Linked DNA regions of Desulfatibacillum aliphaticivorans DSM 15576. The protein of the gene in region 1 interacts with the protein of each later gene in a pairwise test. Links are inferred from orthologs where the notes say so. Each region holds a gene or a part of one and is shown in the gene's direction. Other genes may lie near its edges.

The links.
Region 2: the proteins of tsaE (region 1) and rlmB interact in binary tests that used the Escherichia coli proteins (3 or more experiments, as listed by UniProt). The link is inferred for Desulfatibacillum aliphaticivorans DSM 15576 from one-to-one orthologs.

Annotation. Positions count from the first base shown.
Region 1 is NZ_AUCT01000009.1:195,650-198,968, reverse strand. The notes cover bases 98-3,097. They hold tsaE (tRNA (adenosine(37)-N6)-threonylcarbamoyltransferase complex ATPase subunit type 1 TsaE), read left to right. Parts: upstream 98-1,357; coding sequence 1,358-1,837; downstream 1,838-3,097. Other genes in these bases: G491_RS0110795 (aspartate kinase), read left to right, coding at 1,857-3,074; G491_RS0110805 (bifunctional ADP-dependent NAD(P)H-hydrate dehydratase/NAD(P)H-hydrate epimerase), read left to right, coding at 98-1,365. Also shown: more of G491_RS0110805, read left to right, coding at 1-97. UniProt on the Escherichia coli protein: Required for the formation of a threonylcarbamoyl group on adenosine at position 37 (t(6)A37) in tRNAs that read codons beginning with adenine.
Region 2 is NZ_AUCT01000011.1:3,673-6,970, forward strand. What follows is about bases 239-3,217. They hold rlmB (23S rRNA (guanosine(2251)-2'-O)-methyltransferase RlmB), read left to right. Parts: upstream 239-1,342; coding sequence 1,343-2,092; downstream 2,093-3,217. Other genes in these bases: G491_RS0111920 (YicC/YloC family endoribonuclease), read left to right, coding at 239-373; G491_RS0111925 (DUF370 domain-containing protein), read left to right, coding at 389-757; gmk (guanylate kinase), read left to right, coding at 744-1,346; icd (isocitrate dehydrogenase (NADP(+))), read left to right, coding at 2,098-3,217. In the rest of the region: more of G491_RS0111920, read left to right, coding at 1-238; more of icd, read left to right, coding at 3,218-3,298. UniProt on the Escherichia coli protein: Specifically methylates the ribose of guanosine 2251 in 23S rRNA.

The DNA of each region.
Region 1 (3,319 bases):
GACGGATTTGTCATCGCCCGCTGCCTTGCCGAGCGCGGCGTGCACGTAGTGGCCTATCTGCTTTGCAAAACCGGCGACCTGACCGGGGACGCCAAGGCGAATCTGGATTTGGTCCAAAAAATGGGCCTGCCCCTGGTGGAAATCACGGACAAGGAGTCTCTCCGCGAGCATCAACACGCCATGCAGGGCTTTGGGGTGTGGGTGGACGCGATTTTAGGCACCGGGCTTTCCACGCCGGTCCGGGGCCTGTACGGCGAAGTCATTCAGATAATTAACGATTCCAACGCCTTTGTTTTCGCCGTGGACATCGCCTCGGGCCTGTTTGCGGACAGCGGCCGGTGCGGCTTGTGCATCCAGGCGGACGCCACGGCCACCTTCGGATTCGCCAAGGTAGGGCATATGGTCATGCCCGGTTCGGGCTTGACCGGCAAGCTCCACGTGGTGGACATCGGCATTCCCAAATCCATTGCCAAGGCGGTGGGCGCGGCGCATAGGCTGATTTCCCCCCAATTGCTGGGGCCGGCCCTGGATCGCCCCAAACACATCCATAAGGGAGACCTGGGCCGCCTGCTGGTGATTGCCGGATCTCCGGGCAAAACGGGCGCGGCGGCCATGGCCTCCATGAGCGCCATGCGGGCGGGCGCGGGTTTGGTGACCCTGGCCGCGCCTCAAAGCCTGTGCCCGATTCTGGAGGGTTTGGTCATCGAAGCCATGACCACGCCCTTAGCGGAGACCCAGAGCGGCGAGATAGCCCTCAGCGCCCGGGAAGCCATAAAAAAGCTGCTGGCGGGAAAATCCGCCCTGGCCATAGGGCCGGGCCTGGGAACTCATGAGGAAACCGGCAAGCTCATGCAAGCCCTGCTTCTGGAATGCCCCGTTCCCATGGTTGCGGACGCCGACGCCCTGAATCTGATAGCCCAAAATCCGACGCTTCTTAAAAGGGCGCCCTCCCCTGTTATCCTCACGCCTCATCCTGGAGAAATGGCCCGGCTGACCGGCCTGAGCACAAAGGGAATCCAGGAGAACCGGACCGAGGTCGCCCGGGAGTTCGCGGTAAAGAACCAGGTGCATGTGGTCTTGAAAGGCGCCAACACCGTGGTTGCGCACCCGGACGGCTTGGTGTGCATCAATCCCACAGGCAATCCGGGCATGGCTTCCGGCGGCATGGGCGACGTGCTCACGGGCCTGATCGGCGCATTTCTGGCGCAAGGCCTGGGGCCGGAGCGCTCCACCAGGCTGGGCGTTTTCGTCCACGGCGCTGCAGCCGACCTGATTGCCGAGAACATCGCCCCGGCCGGATACCTTGCCACGGACGTCATGAGCATGGTTCCCAAGGCCCTGGCCGGAGTTTGGAAGAATGCCTGAGTATTCCCGTACTTTTGAGACGAACACAGCCTCCCAGACTCAGGCATTGGGGAGGCAGCTTGGAAAAGCCTTGGAGAAAGGCTGCGTCATCGCCCTTGTGGGAGACCTGGGAGCAGGCAAGACCTGCTTTGTCCAGGGATTGGCAAGGGGCCTTGGCGTTCCTGAAGACGTACCCATTACCAGCCCATCTTACACCCTTGTGAACGAATACCCGGCCCGTCTGACGCTTCAGCACGCCGACCTGTACCGGCTGACCGGCGACGCGGACCTGGAGGACATCGGCCTGTTTGACCTGGCGGACGATCAGAGCGTGGTTGTGGTGGAATGGGCGGACCGGTCCGACTTTGAGGACCTGAAACCGGACCTGTTCATCCATATTTCGGCCATTGAGGAGATGAAAAGGAAAATCTTCCTCCACCCCACTGGACAACCAATGGTTAATCTGATAAAGGGCTTAATCTTTAAATTTTGACTTCAATGCGAGGTAAAGCATGGGTTTAATAGTACAAAAATACGGCGGAACGTCAGTGGGAGACCTGGTCCGCATTCAGGAGGTGGCGAAACGCGTAGCCAAAACCTATGATGCGGGCAATCAGGTGGTGGTGGTTTTGTCCGCCATGAGCGGCGTGACGGACCATCTGATTCAAATGGCCGAGGTTCTTTCCGACAAGCCCAATAAACGGGAAATGGACGTTTTGCTGGCCACCGGAGAGCAAACCACGGTGGCGCTGCTCGCCATAGCCCTGGAAAAAATGGGATACAAAGCCCAATCCTTTTTGGGCCATCAGGTTCGCATCCTGACCAATAACGCGGCTCAAAGCGCCAGAATCCTGGACGTCCAGGCGGACCCCATCAAGGACGCCCTGGCGGACAACGCCATCGTGGTCGTGGCCGGATTCCAGGGAGTGGACGGCTGCGGCAACATAACCACCCTGGGCCGGGGAGGCTCCGACACCTCGGCAGTGGCCGTAGCCGCCGCCCTGGGAGCGGATTCGTGCGAAATTTATACGGACGTGGACGGGGTATACACCGCCGATCCCCGCGTGGTCTCCAAGGCGCGCAAGCTCAAGTGCGTGACCCATGACGTCATGCTGGAAATGTCCAGCCTGGGGGCCAAGGTGCTGCAAATCCGCTCCGTGGAATTTGCGGCCAAGCACAATGTGCCTGTGCATGTGCGTTCGTCATTTAATGAGGAGGAAGGGACCATGATAGTCTGTGAAGATAGAGATATGGAACGCATGCTGGTGGCCGGCGTCACCTTTGTAAAGACGGATGCCAGGATCACCGTAACCAAGGTCCCGGACGAACCCGGCGTGGCCGCCAAAGTCTTTTCCGCCGTGGCGGACGCCGGCATTTCCGTGGATATGATTATCCAGAACACCCGGGCCAGCAACATGACGGACATCACCTTTACGGTGCCCAAGACCGATTACAAGGACGCCCTGGTCATCGTGGAAAAAATCGCCAAGGAAATCGGCGCGGAATCCGTGGCCGGAGACGCCAACATCGCCAAGGTCTCTGTGACCGGCGTGGGCATGAAGTCCCACCACGGCGTGGCCGCCAAGATGTTCTCCACCCTGGCTGCCAAAAGCATCAACATCATGATGATTTCCACCTCCGAAATCCGCATTTCCTGCGTGGTGGAGGAAAAATACGCAGAGCTGGCCTGCCAGATCCTGCACACGGAATTCGGCCTGGACGCGGATTAAATCCGCCAGGGCATAAAAAAAGACAAAGGGGAAGACGCGCTTTCATGGGGCGTCTTCCCCTTTTTTGTTTCTCGGTTGCATACACACCCCTATGGAATTGTGAAGAGAAGACGCTGGGTCCCCGCTTGCGGCCGATCCTGAAAAGCGGATCGCCCTTGCGGGGATGACGGGCTGATAAGGCTGAGGAAGTTCGAAGGCCGTATGCGTCTTTCGGGCGTAAAAGCATAATGACGCTGGATTCCTGC
Region 2 (3,298 bases), on another replicon or contig:
TGAGTCCGTTTCCAGCATGGCGGCGAGCCAGCCCGAGGTTCATTTGGAAAAACTCAAGGAGCGCCTGGCCGCCCTTTTGGAAGGCGCCGCCGATCTGGATCCGGCCCGTCTGGCCCAGGAAGCTGCTTTCCTGGCGGATAAATCGGACATCACGGAGGAAATCGTCCGCGCCCGAAGCCATATCGCCCAGTTCAGGGATATCCTGGACCAGGAGGAGCCTCCGGGCCGGTCGCTTAACTTCCTGGCGCAGGAACTGCACAGGGAGTTCTCCACCATGGGCTCCAAATCCTCGGATGCGGGGCTGTCCCACGTGGTTGTGGCCGCCAAGGCGGAAGTGGAAAAAATTCGGGAGCAGGTCCAAAACGTGGAATAAGGCCCGGGGGAATTTATGGAAAAGAAGGCAGCGCGGGATAAGGCGGAGAGGGAAAAGGCCGAACGGGATTTTGAAAACAAACGCCAGTACCTGACCGGACTGAGGCCCGACCCCATGTTGAACATCGGCTTCGGCAACCGGGTGGCGGCGCACCGGGTGGTGGCCATAGTCACGCCCAATACCTCGCCCATGAAGAGGCTGAAGGACGAGGCCAAGAAAGCGGGCAGGCTGGTGGACGCCACATGCGGCAGAAAAACCAGGGCCATCCTGGTCATGGACTCCAACCATGTGATTCTGTCCGCCATTCAGGCCGACACCCTGGCCCAGCGCTACGCCGCGGTCAAGGACAAGAAAGAGGAAGGAACGCATAATGAGCCCGAATAGCCGGGGCAAACTATTTATCATGTCCGCCCCCTCCGGAGCGGGCAAGTCCACCCTCAGGGAGGCCCTGTGCGCAAGACAGCCCAACCTGGCCTATTCGGTGTCCCACACCACCCGCCCTCCCCGGCAAGGGGAAAAAAACGGCGTGGATTACCATTTCACGTCCAAGGAGGATTTCCTCCAAGGCATTGAGGACGCGCGGTGGGCCGAATGGGCCGAAGTCCATGGCAATTATTACGGCACCAGCGCCCGGTTTATCGCCCGCTGCCTGGACCGGGGATGCTTCGTGCTCCTGGACATCGACGTCCAGGGCACGGAAAAAATCCTCAAACGCTTTCCCGAGGCCGTCACCCTGTTCATCATGCCGCCTTCCATGGAGGTTTTGGAGCAACGGCTTTCAAGCCGGGGAACCGACGCACCGGAAGTGATCGCCCAACGCCTGGAAAACGCCAAGGGCGAAATGAACAAAAGGAGCCTGTATAAACATATATTGGTGAACGACGACCTGGAGACGGCCATCAGCGAACTGGAAGGCGTGATGCTGCAATACGGAGCGCCTCCCCCTTGCCCGGAGGCGGAGCGGCGCTCATGAAAACCGAACTTTTATACGGCATGCACCCGGTGCGCGAGGCCCTTTTGGCGGGAAAAAGGCAGTTCCAGGCGGTTTACGTGTCGGAATCCCGAACCGGCGAAGGCAAGGAGGAAATCCTCTCTCTGGCCCGGGAGCGCGGCATTGAGGTGAAAACCCCGGATCAATCCTTTTTTAAAGGCCAGGACCGAGGCGGCCAGGGAGTGGCGGCCAGGGTCAGCCTTTTTAAGCCCATAGCCCTGGAGTCGCTCGTTAAAAAGGCGGGCGGCGAACAGCCCCTGTTCTTTTTGCTTATGGATGAAATAAACGACCCGCAAAACTGCGGCGCTTTAATGCGCACCGCCTTGTGCGCGGGCGTCAACGGCGTGATCATGCCGGACAAACGCTCGTCTCCGTTAAGCCCGGCGGTCTCCAAAGCCTCCGCCGGCGCCCTGGAGCACATGCCCGTAGCCAGGGTCGTCAACCTGGTCCGATCCATGCAATACCTCAAGGACCAGGGAGTATGGTTTTTCGGCCTGGACGCCCGGGCCTCCGGCACAGTCTGGGAGGCGGACCTGACCGGTCCCGCCGCCGTTGTTGTCGGGAACGAGGGCAAGGGGCTCAGGCCCCTGGTAAGAAAGGAATGCGACCAACTGGTCTCCATTCCCCAAGCAGGCCCCTTGGGGTCGTTGAACGCTTCAGTTGCAGGCGCGCTTTCCATGTATGAGGTCATGCGCCAACGCAGAATGTCAGTCAAGTCGAAAGGGTAATAAAAATGACAATGCAAGGAACGAAAATCACGGTTTCGAATGACGGAACGTTGAACGTGCCTAACGACCCGATTATTCCTTTTATAGAAGGGGACGGGACCGGTCCGGACATCTGGGCGGCGACCCAACTGGCCCTGGACGCGGCAGTTAAATACGCTTACAAGGGCGAAAAACACATTGTCTGGAAGGAAATCCTGGCCGGAGAAAAGGCCTTTAACCAGACCGGCGAATGGCTGCCCCAGGAAACCCTGGACGCCATCCAGGAGCACGTAGCGGCCATCAAAGGCCCCCTCACCACGCCCGTGGGCGGCGGCATCCGCAGCGTCAACGTGGCCATCCGCCAATTGCTGGATCTCTACGCCTGCGTGCGCCCCACCCGATACATCCCGCCCATGCCAAGCCCGGTGCGGGAGCCCGAAAAGGTGGACATGGTGATTTTCAGGGAAAACACCGAAGACCTTTACGCCGGCATCGAATTCGAGTCCGGAACCGAAGAAGCCGACAAGCTGGCGGCCTTTCTGACCAGGGAGTTTGGCTCTAAAGTCCCGGAAAAAGCCGGCATAGGCATCAAGCCCATCAGCGCCCAAAACACCAAAAGGCTGGTGGCCATGGCCATTGAATACGCCATCGCCAATGATCGCGCCTCCGTCACCCTCATGCACAAAGGCAACATCATGAAGTTCACCGAAGGCGCCTTCGCCAAATGGGGCTACGAGGTCGCCAAGGAACGCTTTGCCGACCAAACCATCACCGAACAGGAGCTTTGGGACGACTTTGACGGAAAACGCCCCGAAGGCAAGGTCGTCATCAAGGACCGCATCGCCGACATGCTCTTCCAGCAAGTCCTCCTCAGGCCCGACGAATTCGACGTCATCGCCACGCCCAACCTGAACGGCGACTACATCTCCGACGCCCTGGCCGCCCAGGTCGGGGGACTGGGCATGGCCCCCGGCGCCAACATCGGCGACGGCTGCGCCGTGTTCGAGGCCACCCACGGAACCGCACCCAAATACGCCAACCTGGATAAGGTCAACCCCGGCTCCCTGATTCTCTCCGGCGCCATGATGCTGACCTACCTGGGATGGGAGGAGGCCGCCGAAGCCCTGCATAAAGCTCTGGCGAAAACCATCAGCCAAAAGCGGGTCACCTACGACCTGGCCCGGCAGATGCCCGGGGCGACCGAGGTGAAATGCTCCGAATTCGCCA